Regions from separate parts of the Lysinibacillus sp. NPDC093688 genome, predicted to be linked through region 3. Evidence: riboswitches for the same ligand, from Rfam matches in the RefSeq annotation. Region 3 holds a riboswitch; each other region holds the start of a gene.
What was found. Region 3 has a riboswitch for S-adenosylmethionine ahead of ACQKN2_RS18910 (bifunctional homocysteine S-methyltransferase/methylenetetrahydrofolate reductase). Riboswitches for the same ligand answer to the same signal wherever they lie in the genome.
Positions count from the first base shown of each region.

Region 1 (7,529 bases), on a different contig from region 3:
CTGTTAAAATATTTGGTTGTACATCATAAACTTTGCTCACTTCTGCAAGTAATGGCTTCCCGGTACTTTCACCAAGGAATGTTAAACGAATCACACTTCCTGAAAGATTTAATTGCTCGATAAGGGAAGGCGATAAATTGCGTTGAGAAATGGTATTTAAAAACTTACGTGTCGTTAAATGCTGTGGCTTCGAAAATAGTTCTATAGCAGAGCCATATTCTACAACCGTCCCTGATTCAAGAACGGATACATCATCGCAAATTTTTTGAATAACATTCATTTCATGTGTAATGAGTAAAATAGTGATGCCCAGCTCACGATTAATTTTCAAGAGAAGCTCAAGAATAGCGTCAGTTGTTTCAGGATCGAGTGCACTTGTCGCTTCATCACTGAGTAAAATCTCAGGCTCTTGGGCGAGGGCACGTGCAATAGCGACACGTTGCTTTTGACCACCTGAAAGCTGGCTAGGGTAGCTATCTAATTTCTCTGTTAGGCCAACGATTTCTGCATATTTTGCAACGCGTTTTTTCACTTCAGAGTCGTTATAGCCTAGAAGCTTTAATGGTACCGAGATATTGTTGTAAACGGTCGCTGTTTTTAAGAGATTAAAATGCTGGAAGATCATGCCGATTTTTTGACGTGTTTCGCGAAGGTCGTTTAAAGAAAGGGAAGTAATATCTACATTGTCGATCAATACTTTTCCTGTTGTTGGACGCTCTAATAAATTAACACAACGAATAAGGGTACTTTTTCCTGCACCACTGTAGCCAATAACCCCATGAATTTCACCTTTTTTGACATGCAAGTTAATGCCATCTACTGCTTTAACGCTACCTTTTTTAGTTTTAAATTCTTTTGTTATATTTTCTAGTTGAATCATACTGTGATATCTCCTTTCTAAGTCTTTCTATAAAGCAAGAATCTGCTAGCATTCCTATAGGAGTCTCGCAGATTCTCAATTTTATGAAAGACCCTTCAGCGTTACTACCAGCTTGGAATGATAGAACCTTTGAATTCCTCTTCAATAAATTTGCGTACTTCATCAGATTGATAAGCTTTAACAAATTTTTTAATCGCTGGGTCATCCTCGTTTTCAGCACGTACCGCTATGTAGTTTACATATGGAGAGTTAGTAGATTCTAAAAGAATGGAGTCTTTTTTAGGATCAATACCAGCATCAAGAGCGAAATTCGTATTAATAGCTGCCACATCTACTTCACTAAGCTGCTTCGGAATTTGTGCAGCCTCTAATTCAATGAATTTAAAATTCTTTTTGTTTTCTTCCACATCGCGAATAGATGCTGTTAAGTCTGCACCTTCTTTTAATTTAATGAAGCCTGCCTCTTGAAGGACAAATAGAGCACGAGCCCCGTTCGTTGGATCATTTGGTAATCCGAATGTAGCACCATCAGGAACTTCATCCAATGATTTATATTTCTCAGAGTATATGCCCATAGGCGTTAAAATTGTTTTTCCTACTGGCACTAAATCTGTTTTGTGATCTTTGTTAAATGCATCGAGGAATGGCTTATGTTGATAGCTGTTTACATCAAGATCACCCTCGGCTAACGATGTATTTGGTAAAACATAATCAGAGAACGTTTTTAGTTCTACCTCTAAGCCATTTTCTTTGGCAACTTTTGCTGCAACCTCTGCAATTTGTTCGTGGGGACCAGAAGTTACACCTACTACAATTTTATTTTCATTAATAGCCTTACCTTGACTACCTTTATCTTCTTTAGTACCGCAGCCTACTAATGCTGCTACTAATGTGAGACTTGCTAAACCTAGTAAAATTTTATTTTTCTTTTTCATGAAACATACCTCCAAAGTTGTTTTATCGGTTTTAAAAATCAATTTCGCCTTGGCGTAATTGCGTCCGGATTTTGAATTGTGCTTAGGCCTGCAGGATGCAGGTCAGTTAGCCGTTTTCGCTGGATGCGAAGGTTTTAGGCTAACATCCTTATATTCATTCCTTTCAAAATCCGTGACATCCGCCGGAGGCTTTTATCTTCATGTAAATGAAGATAAAAAAAACTCTCTTATAAACTAAGAGAGGCTCATGAAAAAACGTCCTCTCTTATCTTTCAAACGATGATCGTTTGCTGGATTTAGCACCTTCCTTAAAAAAAGGAGGTTGCCGAGCTTCATAGGGCCAGTCCCTCAGCTACTCTTGATAAGAGATTTATAATATTTTTTTGTAATTCCGATATACCTAATATAGATTATAGGATATAGTAAGTCAATTGAATTTTTGAAATATTTTATTTTGTTATACTATTTAGTTGTGAAAAAATCCGCTAGAAGAAGGGGAGGGGCAACTAAAAAAGATAGGAAATGAAAAACTGTTCCTATAGCAAGTTTGAGCTAATGGAACAGTTTTTCGATAGAGCCTACTCAGGTAGGGGATATGTTCATGAGCTAAATAAGTTTAATTTTTCAACTCTACTGATCGCTTCACGTAAGCGGTCTTCGCTAACAAGTAAACCTACCCGCACATAACCTTCACCGTATTGACCGAAGCCATTGCCTGCAGCTACTGCGATATCAGCTTTGTCGAGCAATACATCAGCAAACTGCTCGCTTGTATAACCTAATGGAACAGGGAGCCATGCAAAGAAAGAGCCCTTCGGTGCGGTTACTTGCCAACCAATTCGCTGTGCTTCTTCGATAAGAACATTTCGTCGACGCTCATAAGTGGCTCTTAGCTCATCTGCGCAATCCTGAGATGCTGTAAGGGCAACCGCTGCTGCTTGTTGCACAGCGGGGAATTGACTACAAAATAGATGATCCTGAATTATATTAATAGCCGCAATAATATCAGCGTTACCAACTGCAAATCCAATACGCCAGCCTGCCATATTAAATGTTTTAGATAATGTATACATTTCGATGCCGACCTCTTTGGCACCTTCCGCTTGCAGGAAGCTAATAGGTTTCTTGCCGTCAAATCCAATTGCTCCGTAAGCGAAATCATGTGAGACGATCATGTTGTGCTCTTTAGCAAAGCGCACCGTTTCCTCGAAAAATTCAAGTGTTGCAGTACCACCAGTTGGGTTGTTCGGGTAATTTAAGTAAAGAAGCTTAGCCTTTTCTTTTACGTCATCGGAAAGAGCATTATAATCAGGTAAGAAATTATTTTCTGCAAAAAGTGGCATGACATCAAAATTGACATCACCTAATACAACACCTGATAAGTAATCAGGATAGCCAGGGTCAGGCAAAAGCATTGTATCGCCAGGATTTAAAACGGCTAACGGTAGCTCGACAAGTCCAATTTTCGAACCACCAAGAATAGCGACCTCTTTCTCAGGATCAATATCAACATTGTATTCACGTTTGTAGAAGTCTGCGGCTGCTTGACGTAATTCTACTATGCCACGGAATGGAGAATATTTATGATGTTGAGGGTTTTCAGCTGCCTCCTGTAACGCTTTTATAATGTGTAGGGGAGTGGGCTGATCTGGATTGCCTTGACCGAGATTAATAACATCGCGCCCTTCTGCTAAAGCAGTATTCACTTTTTGCACCAAGGCTGCAAAAAATTGAGTCGGGAGTTGCTGTAGTTTTTTTGAAAGTTCCATGCATGTTCTCCTTTTTAGAAAATAATAATTGATGCAAATACTATTACTTTTTTTACTAATTGTCTAGAGTCTTTATTTACAAAGGTGGACGCACAAAACGCAAGTAGAGAGCATGTGGGCCTAAGCACAAAGCCGATTTCGGACGTAATTATGCCTAGGCATTGTAACAACATCTGAGGCATCTTAACAATGCCTATAAAACATAGGTTTAGGCATTACTTTTAAGCCCTTAAAAAAATATTTAATTTTTTTTAAAATTACTGTAACTTTTATTAGACTTAATCGTACTTATTAATAGAATCTAAAACTAAGAGCAAAAATGATTAGTAAGATTCACTTTCGCGAAAAGACCAGGACTCACTTCATTGCTGAGATCCTGGTCTTTTTGTATTTGTTTCTTCGAGCTGTTCTGAAAGCGCTCTTAGCTCAGACAACAGCGATATCATTTTCACAGAATTGAGCTTCAGGAAGCCCACTTCTTCAGAGGTAGGAGGTATGAAGTGCTTTTTTCTTTATAGAACATATGTTTATATTGTATATTGTGAATAATCAAAAAATAAAGGAGTGACGGGTAATGACGAAATGGAAGAAAGATTGTTTTATTATAGAACTCAGGTTACTTATAGATACATGGCAAAAAGATATTCTATTAAAACGTTTTGAAATTGCCCGTACACTCTATAATACAACTTTGTCTTATGCAGTAAAACAATATACTTTAATGCAAGAATCAAAACACTATCGAAAACAATTACGTTGCTACCAAAAAGCGAAAAAATCTAATGATTCAAAAGAATTGAAGCAGACCGCAAAAGAATTAGATAACATTCGTCAATCTTTTGGATTAAGTGAATATCAACTGCATGCGTATATTAAAAAGCATCAACATAACTATAAAAAACATATAGATAGCAATACTTCTCAGAAAATCGCCTCTACTGTCTGGAAAGCGGTTCAAGATGTCCTATTTAAAGGGAGCAAAGCACGCTTTAAACGTTACGGAATGTTTCATTCTGTAGAAGGGAAATCTAATAAAGCAGGGATTCGATTTAAAGAGAATATTGTCTATTGGAATGGATTAACCATTCCTGTTCGTATTCGCAAACAAGATTTGTTTGTAAAAGAATCCCTTGCTCTTCATACCATTAAATATTGTCGTCTAGTCAAAAAAGTGATTCGTGGAATACATACTTTTTACGCGCAACTTGTGATGGATGGGATTCCTCCTGCAAAGAGAATTCCATCTACAGGAGCCTTTCGGCATTCCTATCAAAAACAAAAACGAGTAGGTATTGACATTGGTCCTTCTACCATTGCGATTGTTTCGGAAGTAACAGTTTTCATCCAACAACTTGCTCCAGAAGTACCTTTATTGGAGAAACAAAAAAGACGTTTATTACGCAAGTTGGATAGAAGTCGTAGAAGTATCAATCCTAACAATTTCAAAAAGGATGGTACTATAAAACATGGCGTCAAACTCCGCCGGACATATAGTAAAAACTATCAAAAAACAAAAAAACAAGTAAAAGAATTATATAGAAAGAAAGCTTCCTACATCAAAGAAAAACATGGTGCGTTAGCAAATAAAATCTTGTCTCTTGGCGATGAGGTGTACATCGAAACCATGCATTTTAAAGGATTGGCAAAACGTACAAAAGAAACCAAAACAAATAAACAGGGCAAAGTCCAATCAAAAAAGCGTTTTGGAAAAAGCATTGGGAATCATGCCCCGGCCATGTTAGTGGAAATCATCAATCAAAAATTAGGTTACACAAAGCAAACTATACAGAAAGTAAATACGATAACCTTTAGAGCCAGTCAGTATAACCATGTGACGGATAGTTATGAAAAGAAAAAACTCCATCAACGTTGGAGTCAAATTGGAAGTCATCTCGTACAACGAGATTTATATAGTGCGTTTTTACTGATGAATAGTGATACAAATTTACAACAAACTGATCAAGACTTATGCAATAAAACGTTTATTACCTTTTTAGAGTTACACAATCAACATATAGAAGACTTGAAACAAGTAAAGAAAACATTCCCTCTTAACATGGGTATCAAACAAATCAAGTGAGGGGTATTCCTCCGTAGGTAGAGCTACCTGCCTTCGTTAAAACTTATTGCCAACACAACATCGGTTGTGTAAATAAGAAAGTCTTATGGAACAGAAGATAAATCAAAGATGTTGTACACAGGACATGGCAACACCATCTGTGGAGAGCTTTGTAACGCTTCTCTTAAGTATATAAGAACCCCACTGCTTTAGCTGTGGGAGTAGTCAGTTGTAGTATAATGGGATATAGAAAAGCACAAATGCAGTAAAATAAATAATTTTGGGAATAGGGAGGAATCGATATGAAAATTGGGTGTATCCAACTAAATGTTGGTTTTGGCAAAGTAGAAGAAAATTTTGCTCGTGCGGAGGACAAGATTCGTGAAGCGGCACAACAAGGTGCAGAAATTATTGTGCTACCAGAAATGTGGAATACAGGTTATGCGCTTGAAAAATTAGCAGAGCTGGCAGATGTGGATGGAGAACGTTCGAAAGCATTTTTATCAAACCTAGCGAAAGAGCTTGGCGTACATATTGTTGGTGGCTCTGTTTCAACGAAGAAGGGCGATAAATTTTACAACACGATGTATACGTTTGATAACAATGGTGAGTTAGTAGGTGAATATAACAAGGCACATCTTTTCCGTTTAATGGACGAGCATTTATATTTAGAGGCTGGGGATGAAATGAATCGCTTTGCCCTTGGTGATATCGAGGCTGCAGGCGTGATTTGCTATGATATTCGCTTCCCAGAATGGCTACGTGCTCATGCTTTAGAGGGTGCAAAAGTATTGTTCGTGCCAGCACAATGGCCGACGCCACGTATCGATCATTGGAACACATTGCTGCAAGCACGTGCCATCGAAAACCAATGCTTCGTGATCGCTGTGAATCGTATATCGAGAAAAGTAGAAAACTTTAATGGTCAATCAATGATTATTCAACCATGGGGCGAAGTGCTTTGGGTTGGTGCAGAGGACGAAGAAGTCGCTGTCATTGACGTGGACTTTTCGATTGTCGATGAAGTACGAGGCAGAATTCCAGTTTATGACGACCGTAGACCAGCATTATATAGTGGAGTAGTTACTAAAAATTAAAATCTGATAGCACGCTCAAGGAACAAAGCGACTTTGAGCGTGCTAGTCATGCAACATCGCGGATCAATCATAACCCAGCAGTTAGTTTTTATCCTCAATTAAAGAATTAGCAAGCAACATAAATTCAAGCGTAATCCGATTATGCCCCTTCATAAAATTTTCCCCTAAGAGACTTTCAAGCTTTTTTAAACGATGGTAAAGCGTTTGGCGTACGATGAACAATTGGTTGGCCGTTTGTTGTTTGGAGCCGTTCGTTTGTAAGTATACTTGCAGCGTTTCTAATAGCTTACTGTTATATTTTTTGTCGTATTCAATAACGGGCTGTAAATAATCTTGAATCACTTCCTGTAAATTGACTTGCATTTGTAATTTATAGATGAGGTGATACAAATGTAAATCATCATAAAAATAAGATGTAGTCTGTACTTTACTGCAAATATACAATGTTTCGAGTGCAGTTTGATAGCTCTTCGGTATTTCCTCTACGTCTGCAACGACTTTACCAATGGCTACTTGATACCCTTGAACCAGTTGTTTTTTATAAAAATCGGTTTTCTGAAGGGAAGAAACTAATGTATTTAATAATTCGCGACTCGATTTACTATCTTTCTTATGGAGTAAAATAAAAATGACATAGCTTTTTCTTTCATATAAAAATGGTATAAATCCATTTTGCTCAAAAAGGTTTCGATAGTAGAGCTTACTGTAGACAATATCCTCTTGTACTTTAGAAACTGCATTAGGCGTTGCTAACATAAAAACAGCTCCGCTAGAAAGCTTATAGTTAGA
Region 1 is NZ_JBNNUX010000031.1:10,767-18,295, forward strand. It holds gene ACQKN2_RS19575 (methionine ABC transporter ATP-binding protein) at 1-880, opposite strand, end outside; gene ACQKN2_RS19580 (MetQ/NlpA family ABC transporter substrate-binding protein) at 985-1,815, opposite strand; SAM riboswitch class I at 2,078-2,183, opposite strand; gene ACQKN2_RS19585 (pyridoxal phosphate-dependent aminotransferase) at 2,415-3,584, opposite strand; gene ACQKN2_RS19590 (hypothetical protein) at 4,159-5,664, shown strand; gene ACQKN2_RS19595 (carbon-nitrogen family hydrolase) at 5,946-6,740, shown strand; gene ACQKN2_RS19600 (PucR family transcriptional regulator) at 6,822-7,529, opposite strand, start outside.
Region 1: it holds a riboswitch for S-adenosylmethionine, as region 3 does, so the genes downstream of both, ACQKN2_RS19580 (MetQ/NlpA family ABC transporter substrate-binding protein) here and ACQKN2_RS18910 (bifunctional homocysteine S-methyltransferase/methylenetetrahydrofolate reductase) in region 3, are expected to answer to the same signal.

Region 2 (7,529 bases), on a different contig from region 3:
ATTAACACCTATCGAAAAAGTACCAGCTAATAAAATGCTAAATTCTCTTAAAACATCAGAGAAAACATGGGGTACAACCCAATCCATTAAAATTGATGAATTAATCAATACTTTAAATAACAAAGAAACAAGTGTAGTCATGTCTGCCATTGAAATACATGGGGATAAAAGTGCGGGAATGGATCAATCGAATGTTAAAAAATCGAAGTCTTCTGTGCTATTGAAGTACGCTGGATTAGCTGTTTTTAAAGAAGATAAACTCATTGGGCTCTTATCAGAAGATGATAGTAGAAGTCTAGGTTTTTTAAAGGACAAAATAAACAGCACAATTGAAATTTTTGCTTGCCCTAAGGGAGGTACGATATCAACTGAAATTACGCACTCAAAGACAAAAATAAAAGGAAAATTTGAAAATGGATCTCCCAAAATTAATGTTTCTATAGATGTTAACCAAAATGTCGGAGAAGTTGAATGTACGATAGACCTTACTAAAGAAAAATCGATTCACTACGTCAATAAAAAAACAGAAGAACTTATTAAAAAACGAATCGAAGAAACAATCAAAACAGTTCAGCAAAATTATCGGGTCGATATTTTTGGATTTGGTTCAGCACTTCATCGCACAAATCCTAAAGAGTGGAAAAAAATAAAAAAAGACTGGCTAACTATATTTCAAGAGTTACCAGTTAAAGTTGACGTACATGTGAACACACAAGGATTAGGGACGATGGAAAACTCATTAGTGAATAAGCCGAAGGGAGAATAAGCTATGGTTATGACGATATTCATACTAATCATTTCTGCTAGTATTGCCTTTGCATTTATTCCAACATTAAAAAGAAATAAAGAAACGAAAACGATTGTTGTTTTTTCGATTTTTTTATTGCTAGGTACTGCATTAAATATTGCGATCTTATTAAAGCTCAAAATACCGAGCCCACTAGATTTGATTTCCTTTATTTTTTCACCAATTAAAGATTTAATCGTCTCTCTGACAAAATAATAAGGCAACTTTATGTTAAGAAAAGGGGTATCGTTCATAATGGAAAAAGAAATAATTAGTTCAAGACAATTTATGATCATTACCCTTCTCTTTTCAATTGGTACAGCCATTTTAATTATCCCTGCAAGTGTAACAAGCGAAGCAAAGCAAGATGCATGGATTGCAGCGATCATTGGTGTCGTTATAAGTTTGCCCATACTAAAGCTTTTCGTTGCTTTAGGAAATAGAACACCTACCCTTACATTTGTAGAGGCGAATGAAAAGATATTAGGTCGTTTTTTCGGAAAATTTACTGCAATTGGCTTTATTCTTATAACCTTACTTTCTGCCGGTGAATTATTATATTTCATTGGAATTTTCATGAAAACGGAAATTATGCCAGAAACACCTACGATGGCCTTTGCATTTATGTTCAGTATTATCATTATTTATGCTGCATTTTTAGGAATTGAAGTATTTGCCCGTTCTGCAGAGATACTATGCCCAATTTTTATTTTAATTTTTATCTTCTTTGTCATTTTTATTTCACCATCCATCCAAATTGAAAATATACAGCCAATAATGGAAACTTCAAAAAAATCATTATTCTTTAGTATCATTCGATTTATAAGTCTTTTTTCATTTCCGCTTGCTGTATTATTAATGATTTTCCCTTCCGCAGTTAACGTCCAAAAATCTGCACAAAAAGGGTTTTACATTGGCGCAATTATTGGAGGGATTGTCTTAATTACGATCATCGCACTGTCTATCCTTGTCCTAGGTCCGGCAAATACTGCTGCTCGAACATTTCCTAGTTATTCATTAGCACAAAGAATTTCAATCGGGAACTTTTTACAACGCATTGAAGTAATTATGGCAGCCATGTGGATTATATCAATTTATATTAGAACTTTTATGTATTTTTATGCCTCGGTGATCGGTATCGCACAAATATTTAAAATTAAAAATCATCGACCGCTCATTTTTCCACTCGGTATGATTATCCTTGGACTTTCACAAATTGTGCATCCTAATATCATTCATTCAGATATTTACAATAGAGAAACATGGCCTATGTTATCCTTCGTTTTCATGATCTTATTACCAATAGTTTTATTACTTGTCGCGATGATTCGTAAAATTAATGGTAATCAAGGAAATACAACGCAATGCAATAGTAATACACAAAATGAAAATGGTAGTACTGGCGGGAATACTACACAAAATGACAGTAGTAATAATAACGATAATTCTGCTCAGAATGCGAGTAGTAGCAATGGTGGAGATTCTTCTCAAAGTGCAGGTAGCAGCAATAACGATAGTTCTGCTCAATGTGAAAGTAACAACAATGGCGGTAATGCTTCTCAAAGTTCAAGTAATAGCAATAACGAAAACGCTTCTCAAAGTTCAAGTAATAGCAATAATGAAAACGCTTCTCAAAGTACTAATAACAGCAATGGCGGTAATTCTTCTCAAAGTACAAGTAATAGCAATAACGAAAATGCTTCTCAAAGTTCAAGTAACAGCAATAACGAAAATTCTGCTCAATGTGAAAGTAACAACAATGGCGGTAATTCTTCTCAAAGTGCGAGTAGTAGCAATAACGAAAACACTTCTCAAAGTGCAAGTAACAGCAATGGCGGTAATGCTTCTCAAAGTTCAAGTAGTAGCAATAACGAAAACACTGCTCAATGTGAAAGTAACAACAATGGCGGTAATGCTTCTCAAAGTGCGAGTAGTAGCAATAACGAAAACACTTCTGAAAGTACAAGTAGTAGTAATGGCGAAAATACTACTCAAAGTAAAAGTGAAAACGATGCCGGCAATACTACACAGAATGATAGCGATACCGGAAATACGCCAAACAGTGATAAGAATGGAAAACCGCCAGACAATTAACAGCAGTGTGGTTCATCACCAAAAGTTGTGGGTGACATTTGTTGATTGGAGTGGAGACTGGGCGACTCCTCGGGGATCAGCAATAGAGGAACGAAGGCTAAAACCATCACATCCTGTGAGAACGCCTTCATGACCAACATCGTGTTGGCCCGAGACCCTGCAGCGTAGCGGATGTTTTCTGTGCGAAAGCGTAGTGCTAACGTAGCGGCAGCAAATGTTTTATCTGTGCGAAAGCGTAGCGACAGCAACAACAAATGTTTTATCTGCGCGAAAGCGAAGCGGCAGCGACAAAGCGCCCAGTCGAAACAGAAATCAACCACACGTTATGATGATGATCCGGAATAGTAAAGTAAAAAATGATGACCCTAAAATATCAAGGTCATCATTTTTGAATGCTATTGAAGAGCATTAAATATGATATTCAATCTGATCAACAAAATCCCATTCGTATGGTGTTTCTTGGTAAACATAGTAGTTCAGCCAATTCGAGAATAATAAATGTGTATGAGCACGCCACGTATTAATCGGTTCATTTCCTGGATCATCATTTGGGAAGTAATTCACGGGTACCTCAATATCTAATCCTTTCTCAACATCACGACTATATTCATCCGCTAAAGTTGTCGCATCATATTCAAGGTGACCGGTAATCATAATATTTTTATTGTCCTTAGATTGCACAATGAAAACACCAGCATCTTCTGAATAAGATAGTAATCGTAAATCAGGATGGTTGCGTACTTCGTCAATCGATACAGATGTATAACGTGAATGTGGTGCCGTAAACGAATCACTAAAGCCCCGTACTAAATCCACTGTTAAATCCGTAATGACATGAGAATATACACCTGAGCATTTAGCAGAAAGCCCAATTTTGCCAATACCGTAATGATGGTATAACGCTGCCTGTGCACCCCAACATATATGAAGGACCGATGTTACGTTTGTTTTGGACCAATCCATAATTTCTGAAATTTCCTGCCAGTAGTTCACTTCTTCAAACGCCATTTTCTCTACTGGTGCACCCGTAATAATCATGCCATCATAGCGACGATGACGAATTTGATTGAAAGTCGTATAAAATAATTGTAAATGTGATTTACTAACATTTTTCGATTCATGAGTAGCAGTATTTAAAAATGTAATATTCACTTGTAACGGGGTATTACCTAATAAACGTAGTAATTGCAGCTCTGTTTTTTCTTTTTCAGGCATTAAGTTGAAAATTAATATATTTAATGGACGAATTTGTTGCGTTTTCGCTCTGTCCTCTTCCATAACGAAGATTTTTTCCTCACGTAAATGTTCTCCAGCTGGTAAGTTTTTTGGAATATTAATTGGCATCTTGCATTCCCCTCTCTAGTTAAAATCAATTTGGCCTTAGTCTCCATTCACAGGCCCTGCGCAAAGCTCATTAAGTCTTCTTTTTCGATAAAATTAAAAAATCCCCCTCATTCCATTTGAGATAGAATGAGAAGGATTTACCACGTTCACTCTTATCTCTCAAAGGACAGATCCTTTGCTGGAATTAGCACCTTTCTAACTTTTGTTAGAGGTTGCTGAAGCGTCATCGGGCCAAATCCCTCTACTTCTCTTGATAAGATTATTTAATTAAAAAGAATTGTAACATGAACAATTAAGAATATCAATAATACATAGAATATTTTGTTATTAACCATGCATGTCATGATGTAATTTGTTTAACACTAATATTGAAGCAAACTAAGTTTACATCATTAAATTTGATGGTAAACATGCTGTACTTATGTTAACATATACCTTTAGTAACAGAGAGGAACGTGAATAGTTTGATTAAAATTGATTTTCCAAAACCAGATTTAGTAATTCGTCAACGCGAACAAGATTTAAAGCCAGGTGATGTACCAATCACACCGTACCATGGTTTTATTGATTTCCATAAAATCACACGTGAAAATGGCGGCATTTTCTTATTCTACAATGAAGAGAACGAGCTATTATTTGTCGGTAAAGCACGTAAAATTCGTCAACGTATTAAAAAGCATTTTGAGGACAATGTTTCACCGATGAAAAATCATCGTGATGAAATTTTCAAAATTGAAGTGTATGAAGTGGAAGATGCTATGGAACGTGAAATTTACGAAACATACGCGATCAATTCATTCCGCGCTAAATACAATGTTGATAAAGTTTTTTATTAAGATAAAAAATACTATTTAACAAAAAATAAGAATCTGCTCGCCATCTGTAATGTACATGATGGCTTGTAGATTCTTTTTTATGTTTTTATTCTACAAAAAAGGCTTTACGTTCTTTAGTAATCCATTCTCCAAGCTCTTTATCATCGCGCTTTAACAGTCGATTGACAAGCACGTCATGCCAAATATAATCCTCTAATAAATAGATATGCACCGGGTCATTTGTAATAAAAGCCGTTTCTTGATTGGACGGTGAGTGACCATAAATCATCTCTTGACCATCTACAGATAGAATAAACCAATGGGGCGTAGAAGCATTCCTCGTATATTGAGTAATGCGATGCTGGTCAACGGATACAATATTTTCATCCACATAGATTGTAATTCCATGAACCGGAATGTGCTGAGCGACCTCATGTAAATCTTCTCGCAATTCTTCATACATATCTTCCCACATTGATAAAAGTACTTTTTTCTCCGCTTTTTTTAATAACGACTGACAATAATTGACGATTGCCTCTTTTCCTTTTAACGTGACAACCTTATGCTCCGTTTCCTGCTCTTTTACCTCTAATTTTTCTAATTGATCACTAATCGACGTGAAATTCGATTGCCAACGCTGCTGAATTTGTTGTAAAAACACAGCGACAGGAATAGAAGAGTATGTCGTTTGATCTGCGGTTTCCTCTTTCATTACTAACCCTTTTTCAACAAGTACATTTAGTATGTCATATATTCTTGCACGTGGGATACCGGAGTTTTTACTTACTTGATAGGCGCTAACATGGCTATTTTGTACGAGTGCCGTATAGGCCTTTGCCTCATATTCTGTGAATCCCAGTTCTTTTAATTGGGCGATTAATAATTCCATCGAATCCCTCCATTTCCTCTATTATAGTTTAAAGCTATGAGGATTAGCCAACGAAAAAAATTTGTCTTTACAGCTACGCGAAATTTAGTTACTATTTCAGTAGTAACTATCTAAAGAGGTGTAAGCATGCTATTTGATGTAGATTTAAATGTAGTCATATTATTAATATCTTTTGGATTTTTAGCCGCCTTTGTGGATGCAGTCGTTGGCGGTGGTGGCTTAATTGCATTACCTGCCCTTATGTTTGCGGGGTTAAATCCAGCAGCAGCCGTAGCAACCAATAAGCTTGCAGGTACAATGGGATCTTTGACATCAACTATTTCCTTTTATCGTTCCGGTCAGCTAGAAATTCGTTCGGTTATCAAATACTTTCCCCTAGCCTTCATAGGATCCCTTTGTGGTGCATGGACAGTACATTTAATCAATCCTGAATTACTAAAACCACTTATGCTTATAATGCTTGCTGCTGTTGCAGTCTATACAATCTTTAAAAAAGACTGGGGTTCAGTAGCTACGGTCAAAAATTTAAAGTTTTCGCACTTAGTTTTATTCATGCTGTTGTTATTTAGCATTGGTTTTTATGATGGATTTCTTGGTCCAGGAACTGGCTCATTTTTAATTTTTAGTTTTTTATTAGTCGGCTTCGATTTCTTAAAGGCAGCAGGAAATGCCAAATTTTTAAATTTAGCAAGTAATTTTGCCGGTCTTTTAATGTTCGCCTACTTAGGTCAAATTTATTATGTCTATGGTTTACTAATGGGTATAGCTCAAATTGCCGGTGCACTTGTAGGTTCACGGTTAGCAATTAAAAAAGGTAGCGGCTTTGTTCGCGTATTGTTTATTATTGTAACGATAACATTGCTCACTAAAAATGCTTATGATTACATAATAGTTCAGTGATAAAACGCCGCAGATATGCTACTTTTATTAAAAGTCAAGTTATAAGCTGAAACTATTTTAAATAGTGAATTCTTATTTAATGTCACACATTATATGTATAGAAATTAAAAGGAAGTGCTTCCACAACAAATGACGTTGATTTGGGAGAGATAAAGAGGATCTGATTTGTATCAAATATGGCAAGAAAATCAGAAAGAATATGTCACAGTTAGTTTAGTAGGAGATAATCTTTGATTGCTTAATAATAAATAGCAAAAAGAGAAATTGCGCTGTGCAATTTCTCTTTTTGCTTGAACTGAAATTAATTACAACTTATCCTCGGTAACTTCATTATTATTTTTATTACCGTTTCCGTTTCCGTTGCCATTACCGTTGCCATTTCCATTGCCGTTTCCGTTTCCGTTTCCGTTTCCGTTTCCGTTTCCGTTTCCGTTTCCATTGCCGTTGCCACTTCCATTACCATTCCCGTTGCCATTTCCATTGCCGTTTCCGTTTCCGTTGCCATTGCCGTTGCCATTTCCATTGCCATTACCGTTTCCGTTGCCGTTGCCGTTGCCGTTGTCATTTCCTGGCTTTACAACCAACACATCAAATGTTAGTGTGTGCTCACCATACGTTACCGTAATCGTCGTAATACCTTGACCTTTTCCTTTTACAGCCCCTGCTTTTACAGTAGCTATTTTATCATTCGCTACTTCGT
Region 2 is NZ_JBNNUX010000004.1:189,246-196,774, forward strand. It holds gene ACQKN2_RS05765 (Ger(x)C family spore germination protein) at 1-766, shown strand, start outside; gene ACQKN2_RS05770 (hypothetical protein) at 770-1,003, shown strand; gene ACQKN2_RS05775 (GerAB/ArcD/ProY family transporter) at 1,043-2,881, shown strand; gene metA (homoserine O-acetyltransferase MetA) at 3,290-4,225, opposite strand; SAM riboswitch class I at 4,375-4,485, opposite strand; gene ACQKN2_RS05785 (nucleotide excision repair endonuclease) at 4,690-5,061, shown strand; gene ACQKN2_RS05790 (TrmB family transcriptional regulator) at 5,147-5,929, opposite strand; gene ACQKN2_RS05795 (TSUP family transporter) at 6,056-6,829, shown strand; gene ACQKN2_RS05800 (S8 family serine peptidase) at 7,135-7,529, opposite strand, start outside.
Region 2: it holds a riboswitch for S-adenosylmethionine, as region 3 does, so the genes downstream of both, metA (homoserine O-acetyltransferase MetA) here and ACQKN2_RS18910 (bifunctional homocysteine S-methyltransferase/methylenetetrahydrofolate reductase) in region 3, are expected to answer to the same signal.

Region 3 (7,529 bases):
CTGCCTTAACATTCAACATATCCTGACTAGTTTCAAGCAACAGAACGTCCGCCCCAGCTTCGATTAATGCCTTGGCCTGAACATAGAAGTTTTCCTCTAACTCATCAAATGTAATACCACCTGTAACTGACAAGGTTTTTGTAGTTGGTCCCATAGCCCCCGCTACAAAACGTGGCCAATCGGATGTAGAAAACTCATCTACTACTTTACGTGCAATTTCTACAGCACGTGTATTGATTTCTTCTGCCTTCGCACCAAGATCATATTCATTTAATACAAGTGGTGTACTTCCAAATGTATTTGTACAAATAATATCTGCTCCAGCCTCTAAATATTTTCTATGAACTTTTTCAAGCACATCTGGTCTAGTTAGCACAAGATTTTCATTACAGCCATCATATTCCTCGCCGCCAAAATCTTCTGCTGATAAATTTTCATTTTGTAGCATTGTACCCATTGCGCCATCAAGAATTAAAATTCGTTTCTCAAGTTGTTCTTCAATCAAGTGCTTAGCCATTTATACTTACCCCTTTTTTCTGTTCATCCAATTGCTCAATAAATTTCATCAGTTCTAGTGTCATGTCATAGCGTAAAAATGGTGTGATGAGGTAAATACCATTGAAATATTCCGCTGCTACTTCTACTAATTCCTTGGCAATTGCAATCCCTTCTAGTGTTGCGCGTTCCTTATCATCGCCACAAGCTTTCATACGTGCTAACGCATCCTCCGATAGTTTGATGCCTGGCACTTCATGATGTAAAAACTCCGCACTTTTATAGCTCGTTACTGGCATAATACCTATATAAATTGGTGTTTCTAAATGCTTTGTCGCCTCGTAAATTTCCACGATTTTTTCCTTTGAATAAACGGGCTGTGAAATAAAATAATCTGCTCCATGTTCAATTTTCTTTTCTAATCTAGACACAGCGCGATCCAGTACACGTACATTAGGATTAAAGGCAGCCGCTACAGAGAAATTCGCCTTTTTACGAAGTGGTTTCCCTGAGAACGATACACCTTCATTTAACTGTTTTATCAATTGAATTAGCTCCATTGAAGATACGTCATAAACGCTTGTGGCCCCTGGGAAATCGCCTACCTTTGTTGGATCTCCAGTCACTGCTAAAATATCGTGAATCCCTAGTGCATTTAATCCCATTAAATGTGATTGGAGACCAATTAAATTACGATCTCGGCATGTTATATGAGTTAACGGTCGTACCCCGTGCGTTTCTTTCAGTAAGGCACCCATTGCGACATTACTAATCCTTGGAGAAGCAAGTGAATTATCTGCCATCATGACTACATCTGCGCCAGCCTCATATATTTTTTTCGCACCTGCAATAAAACCTTCGATTTCTAAATGTCTTGGTGTATCTAACTCCACTATAACTGAGCGTTCACGTTTTACTTTTACATGTAATGGCTCATAATTTGGTGGCTCTGCCTCACGTACAACTTCTACTTTTTCTGGCTTTGCAACCTTTTCCTCGACCGGAGATAGCTCCTCTAAGTACTTTTTCGCTGCAGCAATATGCTTTGGTGTCGTACCACAGCAACCACCAATTAAACGTACCCCTTGATCGCGAAGCTCTACTGCTGCTCGACCAAAATAATCTGCCTCTGACTCATAAACGACACGGCCATCCTCCAAATCAAGAAGAGAGGCGTTCGGATACGCTGACATAAATGCCTTCTTAGGAAGCTCTACACCTTCAAATGCTTGTATAGTATGGTGAGGCCCTAAACGACAGTTAACACCTACAATATCAGCACCTAGAGCTTCAAGCTCATGTAGGGCGTTATTTAAGCTCATTCCATTTTGCAAAATCCCTGGTTCATGCATAGAAACTTGAGCAATAATCGGTAATTTAGTTTTAGCTCGTAGCATCGTTAAAGTCGCTGTTAGCTCTTCAAAATCATAATATGTTTCAAGTAAAAGGCCATCTGGATTTCCTGCAAGTAAAACCGTTGCCTGCTCATCAACTGTTGCTAAAATTTCCTCTAACGTTGCATCACTTTTTCGAATACCACGGATTCCCCCAATAGTACCTAAGACAAACTGTCCACCATCTGCTGCTGCTCGTTTTGCAATTGTTATAGCGGCCTCATTAAACTGCTGCACACGAGATTCTAATCCGTAGCGGGCTAATTTTATGGCATTAGCTCCGTAAGTGTTCGTTTGAATGACATCAGCACCAGCTGCTATGTATTCTCTATGAATCTTTTCAATTAATTCAGGTTTTTGTATATTCATTTCCTCATGGCAATACTCCAAACCATAGCCGTATAAAACTGTACCAATTGCACCATCTGCAGTAAGAACATGCGTTTTTAACCTTTCAAGCAATCCCATAAAACTAGCCTCTCTTCCATTATTTATAAAAAATAAAAAAGCCTTCTTTTACATAAAAAGAAGGCTTTAACGTTTCGTAATTGTTTTTCCTTCTCATCTTCGACACAATGGTCTTCTGGATTTAGCACCTGACAATAAGTTGGTTGCTGAAGCTTCATAGGGCCAGTCCCTCAGCTTCTCTTGATAAGAATGTAGTATGAATTTTTTAAATAATTAAAAGAATCATATCGTTTACGAACGATTGAGTCAAGACTATTTCACAGAACAGAGGATAATTTTTACGAAAAACATTATATATTAACTTCTTTCAGCAATGTTTTATGTACCGAAAGCGTAGCGACAGGTTCAAAAGTCTCTCACCTCTATAGGTGGTGAGATGAATGCGAATTTAAGTTACTTTTCAACGTGTGTCCAAACACCCGCTGAAATAGAGGAACTCAGTCTAAGAACGCCACGTCCTGTGGCAACGACTGAGTGACCAACATCATGTTGGCCCAAAGCCTCCGGCGGATGTCACAAAATCGGAAAGGAGTTTCTTAAAGGATGTTAGCCTAAAATCATCGCATCCATGCGATAACGGCTAACTGACCTGCATCGTGCAGGCCTAAGCACAAAGCCGATTCCAGACGCAATTATGCCGAGGCATAATTGATTTTATCAATTCAAACAATTACGATAGTTTTTCAGCAAGCTCCTCACCAATTTTTTTACCATTTTGAATACACGCACCTATGCCTACTCCGAAATAAGAGCACCCCGCTATTGATAAGTTCGGATAGTTTTTCTCAAGCTCTTGTAAGAGACCTTGCAACGCTTCACGATGTGCCAAATCATACTTTGGCATCTGGTCGATCCATTTTGTCACGCCAACAATAGTTGGTGTTTCCTCAATCCCCAAGCTTTTTCTTACATCCTCTAGAGCAACAGCTGCTAACTCTTCATCTGACATCAAACGCAATCTCTCATACTCAGGGTTAATGCTCTTATAAAAAAGTCGTACAAGTAATTTTCCTTCTGCTGAAGTATGTTTCCACTTGCGACTTGTCCACGTTGCTGCATTACAAATAACATTCGAATTATGTGACACAATATAGCCCGTTCCATCCGCGGGTAACCTATTATCAGGTACATCAAATCCTAAGTAAATCGTAATGGCGGATGCAGTATTGAATTGTTCAAAATAGCCGTTCAAAGATTCATCCTGCAATAAACTTTGTACCGCCTCATTTGGTAGTGCCATTACAACATGATTTGCTTCAATCATTTTACCGTTTGCTAATGTAACAGCGTATTGATTCTCCTGCTTCTTAACACTGGTAGTGGCAATTCCTTTTATAATTTCTACATCCGTTAATGTTTCTTCAAGTCGATCAATTAGTGATGATAAACCATTTTTAAATGAAATAAATTTTTTATTAGCAGCTTTCACAAATTGTTCCCTGTTTGCATCGAAGCCTTTAATAATACTACCGTAATCGTTTTTGTAATCGATTAAATACGGTAAAGTGGAAGCAATTGAAAGCTGATTTAAATCTCCTGAATATACACCTGCAAGTACGGGCGCTATTTGGTTTTGAACAAGCTCCTCACCTAAATAGTAAGTTAAAAATTCCCCAATCGAACTTTCCTTTGTAAACACTTCATTTGGCATAGTTAAATCTTTTAATGCCTCTTTTTTACCTTTCTCTGATACAAGCGTACTTTCCTCAAGAGATTGTAAGCTCATAGGAATACCGAACGTTGAGTCTGATGGGATAGCATGTAGCTCATTATTTGTGTAAATATACGAAATACCCGTTTCGTTGTACACAAGATTTTGTTCAAAATTAAGTTCCTTTACTAACTCCATGACACCTTTATGACGCGCTACTATAGAATCTGCTCCTGTTTCCATAATAAAGCCTTGTTCATTCGCAGAGTGAAGCTTGCCACCAAGGTATGTATTCTTTTCAACGAGTACAAGCTTTACATGTAAGTTTTTCTCCTGAACTTGGCGTTGTAAATAATGCATCGTACACAATCCCGTAATTCCGCCACCTAATACAACAACTGTTTTCATATTAACCGCCCCTATTTTTAGTTCTTTATTCAGTATAAACTTTTTTTAACGAAAATTACGTTAAACCCTTTACAAATTTAGCAAAAATGGAGCTATCCAGTTCATGGGATAGCTCCATTTTTTCTATGTTCAATTTGCATATATTGAATTTAACAGCATATAATCGCCGGTATCTTTTATCTACCTAGCGGATATTATATATTAACAGTTGATATAGTGTTATTTATACACTACAGGTGTGAAGCACCTTATTTGCTTTGTCTCTTGTTTTTCACTTCATCAATGTAAATTTTGTGCAAAGCTAGCAAGTTCTTCAGCAGAATTTTTCACTTCATTAAAGGCAATACCTAATTGACTTAGTACTTCTACTATTGCTTGTACTTCTTTTTCCATCTGACCATTTTGTTCTTTGGCTTCGGTCATAGCGTCCAATATGTTAGTAAATTGTCCTTCTGTTTGAACCATATTTTCCTCACCAGAAGCTACCTCTTCTTGAATATTACTAAGCGAATGGACAAGTTTATCTGTCCGCTCATTCGTTTTGTGTAGTAATGTCGCAACCGATGTTACAGATTCCTTTGTTTGAATCGATAGTTTTCTCACTTCATCTGCCACAACACTAAAGCCTTTACCCGCTTCTCCAGCACGAGCCGCTTCTATTGCCGCATTTAAAGCCAACAAGTTCGTCTGATTTGCAATATTTGTCACAACATTCACAATCGATTCCATTTCCCTTGACATATCTGCCAACTGTGTAATATTTTCCGCTATACCATCAAGCGAGTAAATAATATTACTCATATTTTGCGATTGATTCTTTAAGCGTTCACGACCTTCTAATGCCTGACTCTCAGCCATAGTCGACACTTGAAGTGATTGTTTTGCTAGTTGTTTGATTTCATCCGATTGTTCACTTAAGCGATTAAACGAGTTGTTTGTTTCCTGTGATATTGTGGCAAGACCTTCCGAAGACTCTACGATCTTTTTCTCTATCACTTCTTTTCTACGTTCTATTTTTTCATGAAGTTGCTCAATGGTATGCTCGAACGCCTCTAAAACTAACTGTTGCTCAAAATTAGATATTTTTGAGATAGCCCTAATTGTATTGAGTTGATCCATTGGATGATGAACATGTTCTTCAACTAAGTCAATAAATGATGCTGTTAAATCTTGAAAAGCACAAATATACCATTGTGTTTTAAGCCCGATATGGACATGTACTTTAGCAATTTTAACTCGCCTCTGATAAAATTCATCATCAATCGTACCATTAAACATTTCAATAATATGACGTCGTAAAGTAATTTTTAGCTTATTTACAGAACTATGTTCATTAATAATATTTACTAAAGTACGTTCAGTTCCAATCATTTCATAAAATCGATGAACAATGTTATCAATATTGCTTTCTACAAAAGGTTGAAAAGCTTTTAAATATTGTAAATCCCGCTTCGTCAATTTGAGCATATCAATTTGCTTTTTTATTGACTGGCGATTAGCTATATCCATTTTCACCGTATATTTCCCTAAGTCTAACGCCGTTGTCTTTCTCTGTTTTTGAAAAATCACACATTTACCCTCTTTCATGCCGTGTACTTTTAAAAGCTGAGAAAAATATAAATCCAATCACCAATAATATGAAAAAAGCATCACCATAACGTAGAGTTGATTTCCATTCCAGCTGGACGCTCCTGGTGAATTGTCATCCCTAACTTTTAGTGAGAACCCCTCAGGATATTTTTATCCATATACATTACTTATGACTCTTTCTCTGTTATGGGCTACAATCAACTAAAAATGGTAACCTTATAATTAGCTATTGCTACTAACTACTCTTTCAAAATCCCTCATATACCTTATACATTTTATAAATAGCTGTCAATTTTCAAATATACACTTTTTTCCACAAATTGAACAAAAAGTACCTGTTATCTTACTTATTATCCAAAGCAGAAAAAAAGCTACCACAATACTTTTGGGTAGCTAATTAACATCATCTCTGTTTTTTTTATGCTTATTTTTTCCTTGTTTTAGTTCGAGGTATTACCACTTTATTATATTGATATTTTTACAACCAGATAAACCCGATAATATATACCTAATAAACACCGAAAAACAATACTTAATACCCATACTCCAAAAGCAGATAATTGAATCTAAAAACCTATTACTTTTTAATAAAAAATGCTCACATTCCATTCAATTCTTGCAGTAAAATTGCCGCCTCCGCACTTCCTGCATCTGCTGCAAGTCCATACCATTTTATAGCCTCTTTAATATTTCTAGCTATTCCTTCCCCTTTATTGTATATATGCCCTAGTTGTAATTTTGCTTCCGAATCACCTTGAAGGGCAGCCTGTTTAAACCAATGAATACCTTTTTCAATATTCCGTATACCTGTTAACCCTTGGCTCCAAATAAAGCCCAAATCATAAAAGGCATCGACATGATATTGCTTTGCTGCTCTTTCATACCAATATAATCCACGGTTCACATCTTTCGTTTGCCCTAACCGTCCCTCTAAATAGATTCCTCCAAGCCTATATTGTGCCTCAACATAGCCTACTTCAGCAGATTTTTTATAATAGCTACAGGCTTGCTCCTCGTCTTTGTCGACTCCTAATCCCTGCTCGTAAATTATTCCGAGTGTAAACATGGCCTCTGCTACACCTTGTTGTGCGGCAAAGTCGAACCACTTCTTCGCAAGTACCAAGTTTTCTGGTACTCCCTCACCGTTAAAATACATATCCGCTAAATTATTTGCGGCATCTGGATGCCCTTGCTTTGCTGCAGCCTCATACAGCGAAAAGGCCATATTATAGCTTTCTTGTACACCTATACCTTCAAAATAAAAATTACCTAGTGCATATTGTGCATCAGCATTACCTTGTGATGCTGCTAACTCAAACCACTTCACGGACTTTTCTGGTTGGAAATATGCGCCATCAATTGCACTGTAGTATTCACCAAGTTGAAATTGTGCATCCGCATCCTGTTCTTCGATGGCATCTTTGTATAAGTCAATAATTACCTCGTGATCTAGATCTTCTTCGTCAAATGCTTCAACCTGCTCATTTTGATGAATTAAATACCATTCCAATATATCAAGTACA
Region 3 is NZ_JBNNUX010000029.1:7,210-14,738, forward strand. It holds gene metH (methionine synthase) at 1-517, opposite strand, end outside; gene ACQKN2_RS18910 (bifunctional homocysteine S-methyltransferase/methylenetetrahydrofolate reductase) at 510-2,357, opposite strand; SAM riboswitch class I at 2,448-2,547, opposite strand; gene ACQKN2_RS18915 (protoporphyrinogen oxidase) at 3,028-4,416, opposite strand; gene ACQKN2_RS18920 (protoglobin domain-containing protein) at 4,696-5,985, opposite strand; gene ACQKN2_RS18925 (SEL1-like repeat protein) at 6,605-7,529, opposite strand, start outside.

Region 4 (7,529 bases), on a different contig from region 3:
ATCCATTTAATACCACCAATAATAATAGTACCTAATAATACAACAATAATAAGTCCTGTAATCCAAGTCTTAACATCGAAAGCGTTTTCAACAGCTGTCGCAATTGCATTCGATTGAACACCCGGCATCAAGATTAACATAGCAGCTAATGCGGCAACAGCAAAAATAACCGCAAACCACTTTTGCCCCATTCCTTTTTCTATGTAAAAAGCTGGACCACCACGATATTCTGTATCTTTCTCTTCTTTATAAATTTGAGCCAACGTCGACTCAACGTAAGCAGTTGCTGCACCGATAAAGGCGATTGCCCACATCCAAAACACAGCACCAGGTCCCCCCATCCCGATTGCTGTAGCTGTACCGGCAATATTACCTGTACCTACTCGACCAGATAATGCAATAGACATTGCTTGGAAAGATGAAATCCCCTTTTCCGATTTTTCGCCTTTAAACATTAATACAAACATATCTTTAATATGTCTGACTTGTAGGAACCTCGTAATGATTGAAAAGAAGAGCCCAATTAGCAAAATACCATAAATAAACCACGGTCCCCATAAGATTTCATTAATTTTCCCAACGATTGTTTCCATTTTACCCCTCCAATTTGAAAAAATGTAACTTCAAGACATTATAGTATTACATTTTTCAGAAAATTACAACATTATATTCAAGTAACAAAAAGTTAGTAATTTTCTAGTTAATCGGAGAGGTCATTCACTACTTAATTATATAGCCAATGTTTCGAAGGGCATTATTAATAAAATCACGTATATAGACAAAAATCTCGTCTCGCTCTACTTCATGAAATAGATTATGATAACAGTTTACCCATTCTTTAAATTGAAACTCAGTAAAGTCCTGCTGATGAAGCCAATTACGAGCTTGTTTAGTTTCAGTAATATTATCTTTTCCAGCTGTCATAACTAACATAGGCATGTTTGGGAATTCAGCCGTAGGCAATAACACTAAATTGCGCATCATTTGCTGTAACTCTCGATACCATTTCACTGAAACAACTGACGAAAAAGGAACCTCATCCTTCATCTCATCTCTACCTTCTAAACTGCGCGTTAGTAATTCTAAAGTAATTTCATGGGTCAGCTTCACATTTGCAGTCAGGGCACTTAAACTAGTTAAAGCATTTGATAGTTTGCCTGGCAATAGCTTTAAATGAAGCCAAGGTGAGGTTAAAATAATTCCTGCGCATTCATATTTTCGTTTTTGCATGGTATGTAGTAATAGTGTCGCACCAAGCCCATGTCCTATTAAAAAGACAGGTAAATTATACGAAAATGCATTCTCGATTAAATGCCTTGTATATTTGTTGTATTCTTTAAAATCTTCATCGTGAACACTCGAATACCCTTTATTTACTCCATGATTAGGTAAATCCCCCATGACTATGTGGAAGCCTTCCAATCTTAATTTTTCTATAAGCCATGCATACCAGCGGTGATTTTCATATGCACCATGAAGAATAGCAACCACAGCCTTTGCTTGTCCATCAGCTTCCCATTTCCACATTTCACATAGTCCTCCTAAAAAAATAATTACACAATGATTATAACGGAATATCTAATTTAATATTTCCATCAAGTTGCGTATTTGTTACGATAATATTACATCATAGAAAGAAAAGAGGCGATTCTCATGATCTATCCATTTAAAGGTAAAACACCCAATATTGATCCATCTGTATTTATTGCCGATTATGCAACCGTAACTGGTGACGTTACAATAGGTGCTGAAACAACAATTTGGTTTAACACCGTTATTCGAGGGGATGTATCACCGACAGTTATCGGAAAAAGAGTTAGTATTCAAGACCTCTGTTGCTTACATCAAAGCCCTAAATATCCACTAATTATTGAAGATGAGGTAACAGTCGGACATCAAGTAACTTTACATAGCTGTACAATCCGAAAAAAAGCCTTAATTGGTATGGGCTCTATCGTATTAGACGGAGCGGAGATTGGAGAGGGTGCATTCATTGGTGCGGGTAGCCTTGTACCTCCAGGCAAAGTCATTCCTCCAAATAGCTTAGCATTGGGGCGTCCCGCAAAAGTTGTAAGAGAATTAAACGATGAAGATAAAGAAGATATGGAACGCATCATACGTGAATATGTAGAAAAAGGTCAATACTATAAATCTCTTCAACCAAAAAATAAATAGTTATTTCAACTAAATCAAAGCAGCTCCACGTTTGCTTGGACAACCGAGCCATACACGATTATGATAAGGAGCTTATTTTTTTCGTTAAAAACAACGAAAGGGGCCTTAACATGTTGAGCCCCTTTCTGTAATAGTATCTTAAAATATTTTTTCAGCTACTTTATTACTTTAGCTGAATAGTTTATAAACCTGCTTTTTCTTGTAATGCGTCAGCTTTGTCTGTTTGTTCCCAAGGTACATTTAAGTCTGTACGACCGAAGTGACCATATGCTGCAGTTTGCTTATAAATTGGGCGACGTAGGTCAAGCATTTTAATAATCCCCGCTGGGCGTAGGTCAAATAGCTCACGTACCCATTTTACAATTTCACTTTCCGTAACTTTTCCTGTCCCGAATGTATCAACAGCAATAGATACGGGTTGAGCAACACCAATCGCATAAGCTAGTTGTACTTCAGCGCGATCTGCTAAACCAGCTGCTACGATATTTTTCGCCACATAGCGTGCTGCATATGCCGCTGAACGGTCTACCTTAGTTGCATCCTTACCAGAGAAAGCACCTCCACCATGACGTGCATAGCCACCGTATGTATCAACGATGATTTTACGTCCAGTTAGACCAGCGTCTCCTTTTGGACCACCAATTACGAATCGGCCAGTTGGGTTGATGAAATATTTAGTCTCGGCATCTAATAATTCACTTGGAACAACTGGGGCAATAACGAATTCTTTTAAGTCTGCTTGAATTTGCTCAAGTGTAGCTTCTTCGTCATGCTGTGTAGAAATGACAATCGTATCAACACGCACTGGTACATTGTTTTCATCATACTCAATTGTTACTTGTGTTTTTCCGTCTGGACGTAAATATGCTAGTTCACCAGATTTGCGTACTTCCGTTAAACGACGAGCCAATTTATGCGCTAAACTAATTGGTAATGGCATAAGCTCTGGTGTTTCGTTACATGCATAACCGAACATTAAACCTTGGTCACCTGCGCCAATTGCTTCAATGTCAGCGTCTGTCATAGAGCCTTCACGCGCCTCTAATGCTTGGTCAACACCTTGAGCAATATCAGGTGATTGCTCACCAATAGCAACAAGTACTGCTAAGTTTTCAGCATCAAAGCCATATTTCCCACGTGTATAACCGATTTCTGCTACAGTATCACGAACGATACCTTTAATGTCTACATAAGTAGAAGTAGTAATTTCTCCTGCTACTAATACTAAGCCAGTAGTTACTGTTGTTTCACACGCTACACGTGCGTTTGGATCTTCTGTTAAAATAGCATCTAAAATGGCATCCGAGATTTGATCACAAATTTTGTCTGGATGTCCTTCTGTTACACTCTCTGATGTAAACAATCGACGGTTTGTCATTTGGTTTTCCTCCTATTACTTTTACAAATAATATTTGTGAATTAATACGGTACTCATTACCCATGTCAAGCCCGCTCCTATAGATTGAACTCTAAAGCCGTTGTTGTAGCTGTTGCTGTCGTTTCACTTTCGCACAAAAAACAACTGTTGCTGTCGTTTCACTTTCGCACAAAAAACAACTACTGCTTTTAACACGAGGTTTTCGAAAGATCCGTCATTATAATAAGGAAAGGACTATATACTTACCTTTACATTCGTTTTTAACAATAAAAAAATCCTTTTCTCACGCTTACTTAACATGAGGAAAGGAATAATGACTTCGTAACCTTTCACTCTTATCGTTCAAGGGGTTTCCCCTTGCATCAGATTGGCACCAGCGCATGTCGTGAAATAGTTCATGCAGGTTGCCGGGTTTCATAGGGCCTGACCCTCCACCAGCTCGGGATAAGAGTATCCGTTCAATATCTCATAATACGTAAAAGGTCGAACGTTGTCAAATATTTTTAACTTCTTTCAGCGAGTGCCCAAACACCCGCTAAAATAGAGGAACTCAGTCTAAGAACGCCACGCCCTGTGGCATTACCGAAATGACCGACATCGTGTCGGCCCTCGTGTTGTTGTTGTTGTTGTTGCTGTCGCTTCGCTTTCGCACAGATAAAACCGTGTTGCTGTCGCTTAGCTTTCGCACAAAAAAACATCCGCAGGCTTAAGAACAAAGCCGATTCCGGATCCAACTATGCCGAGGCACAATTGATTGTATTCATATAAGATATTATGGAATTATAATGAAACTTATTTGGATTATGCTGTAAATTTAAACAAAATAATCCCTACTCTCCACCTCACATCATGTGTTAACATATGTGTATCCCTTTACAGCACATTTTGTAGCGAAAGCAAAGCGTCAGCTACAGAACATGTGGTGGATGAATATGATTGTAGCCCCTATTCAATCGAAGACAAGCTCCAACGAATAAAAAACAAGCTAAAACTTCACATCCTGTGCGAACCTCATGTTAGCCAAAAGCTTCTAAACACAATTTTGCTGTGTCGAAAGTGATTGTCTGATCACTTATTATAAATAGGGTAAAAAGCATTATTAAAACGAATTAATTTACTTTTTGTCGTTTTCTTGAAAAGTAATAAAATCTGAAAAATAATTTCTTAATTAGTATAGATTATTAAACCAATTGTGTTATACTATTTTTGAAATTAAGAAAATCTCCCTCAGACTCAAGGGAATACTATAAAAAAGGATGGTATTTAATCGATGAATTCAGTAGAAATTGCAAACGAACTGAAGGAATTATTAAGCGGCAGTAACATTAATGTTCAACTTTCAGTACCACAATTAGCTGAAAAAGCTACTTCTCGTGGTGAAGCTATGTTAACAGTAGATGGCGCAGTTCGTGCAGAAACTGGCAAATACACTGGTCGTTCACCTAAAGATAAATATACGGTAGAAGAAGAGAGCACAAAAGATAAAATTGACTGGGGAAAAGTTAACCGACCAATTTCTTCTGAAGTGTTCGATAACTTATATGTAAAAGTAGTAAAATATTTAAAAGAACGTGACGAATTATTCGTATTCAAAGGCTTTGCTGGTGCTGACAAAGATTCTCAATTAAGCATCCAAGTAATCAATGAATATGCTTGGCACAATCTGTTCGCTCATCAATTATTTATCCGTCCAACTAAAGAAGAATTAGCTTCTCATGTTGCTGACTTCACAGTTATCTCAGCTCCTAATTTTAAAGCAGACCCTGCCGTTGATGGCACTGCTTCTGAAACATTCATCATTGTATCACTTGAAAAGAAAATTATCCTAATCGGTGGTACTGAATACGCTGGTGAAATCAAAAAGTCTATTTTCGGTATTATGAACTACTTATTACCACAACAAGGCATCCTTTCAATGCACTGCTCATCTAACGTTGGTGAAGCTGGTGATGTTGCATTATTCTTCGGTTTATCTGGTACTGGTAAAACTACTTTATCAGCGGATCCTGACCGTAAACTTATCGGTGACGATGAACACGGTTGGTCTGATAACGGTGTATTCAACATTGAGGGCGGTTGCTACGCAAAAACAATTAACCTTTCTGCTGAAAACGAACCAGAAATCTACAACGCAATCCGCTTCGGTTCTGTTTTAGAAAACGTAGCTGTTGATCCAGAAACTCGAGTTTGTGACTATGATGACGGTTCATTAACAGAAAATACACGTGTAGCTTACCCAATTCAATACATTGAAAATATTGTTGATCCATCTGTTGCAGGTCACCCAAAAACAATCATCTTCTTAACAGCTGATGCATTTGGTGTATTACCTCCAATCAGTAAATTAACAAAAGAGCAAGCAATGTACCACTTCCTAAGCGGTTTCACATCTAAACTTGCTGGTACAGAACGTGGTGTAACAGAGCCAGAACCAGTATTCTCAACTTGCTTCGGTTCTCCATTCCTTCCACTTCCAGCAACAGTTTATGCTGAAATGTTAGGTCAAAAAATTGACGAGCATGGTGCACAAGTATTCTTAGTGAACACTGGTTGGACTGGTGGCGAATATGGTACTGGTAGCCGTATGAAGCTTTCTTACACTCGTACAATGGTGCGCGCTGCAATTGATGGTAAATTAACTGATGTTGAAACAATTCAAGATTCAGTATTCGGTTTAAACATTCCAACTGCTATTGAGGGTGTACCAACTGAAGTGCTTAATCCTCGTGATGCATGGGCAGACAAAGCTGCTTATGATAAAAAAGCTACTGAACTTGCTGGTTTATTCAACGAAAACTTCAAGAAATTCTCAAATGTTTCTGAAGCTATCACTAAACTTGGTGGTCCATTAAAATAATTTACTAAGCAAAGGGAACGATTTCAGTCGTTCCCTTTTTTGTTGTTGAAGGACTATTATACTTTGGCAAAACGAGGGGTTGATTTCCGTTCCTACTGGGCGCTTTCCTGGGGGCGTCCGATGAGCCGCTTCACTCGCGTTGCTCGCTCCAGGGTCTCATCTGTGACGCTAATCCCCAAGGAGTCGCCCAGTCTCCACTCCAATCAACCACTTCACTTTGCATATATTTTCTTACACGTTTCTTCAATTAAATAAATGTTTTCTGTGCGAAAGCGAAGAGTTAGCCACAGATGTTTTTTGTGCTAAAGCAGAGTGTCAGCAACAACAGATGTACAATCTCTTTCTATGTTATAAGTCTATTCCGATCGATTATAGTGAGTAGCATAACTTTCACCTTTAACATTAATTTATATTTATAAAAGTTTTACGTTGTTGCTGATTGGAGTGGAAGGCTACTCGACTCCCGTGGGAAAGCGAGACAGGCGAGACCCTGCACGGAGCGAATGTTTTCCGTGCGAAAGCGTAGTGCTAACGCAGCGACAGCAACGCAGCGGAGGAAGCGGCTCGACGCTCGCCCACAGGAAGCTCTGCTCTGGGCGAAAGCGAAGCGTCAGCGACAAATGTTTTATCTGTGCGAAAGCGTAGCGACAGCAATTGTTTTATCTGTGCGAAAGCGTAGCGACAGCAACAACAAAGCGAGTAGCCTAGAACGGAAATCACCCACCTTTAAAATGCCACAACAATCACAAAGATTTACTTAACTATTTTTTTTCATCACTATAAAAGGAAACGATTCAAGTCGTTCCCTTTTTTATTTTCCCCTATTTTCAAAAAGTTCACTTTTCATATTGGTAACTTTGTGTATAATTCATAATAGTAGTTTTAGGGGGAAATATATGAAAAGAAAGTATAAAGTGATTATTATCATTATCAGTCTTCTATTAGTATTGTTTGTTGGAGCTGGATTTTTTGCAGGGAATTATTTTTATAATCTCGCCTTAAATCCTAATACAGATAAATCAGCCGTGCTTGATGCGCCGATCAATTCAATTGCAGTTAATCCTAAGGATGCGAAAGAAAAAGAAGAGAGTGAAAAGTGGTTTAAAGAGACTTATCAGG
Region 4 is NZ_JBNNUX010000008.1:126,784-134,312, forward strand. It holds gene ACQKN2_RS09215 (alanine/glycine:cation symporter family protein) at 1-593, opposite strand, end outside; gene ACQKN2_RS09220 (alpha/beta hydrolase) at 721-1,527, opposite strand; gene ACQKN2_RS09225 (gamma carbonic anhydrase family protein) at 1,654-2,175, shown strand; gene metK (methionine adenosyltransferase) at 2,357-3,553, opposite strand; SAM riboswitch class I at 3,886-4,004, opposite strand; gene ACQKN2_RS09235 (hypothetical protein) at 4,057-4,251, opposite strand; gene pckA (phosphoenolpyruvate carboxykinase (ATP)) at 4,824-6,410, shown strand; gene ACQKN2_RS09245 (alpha/beta hydrolase) at 7,307-7,529, shown strand, end outside.
Region 4: it holds a riboswitch for S-adenosylmethionine, as region 3 does, so the genes downstream of both, metK (methionine adenosyltransferase) here and ACQKN2_RS18910 (bifunctional homocysteine S-methyltransferase/methylenetetrahydrofolate reductase) in region 3, are expected to answer to the same signal.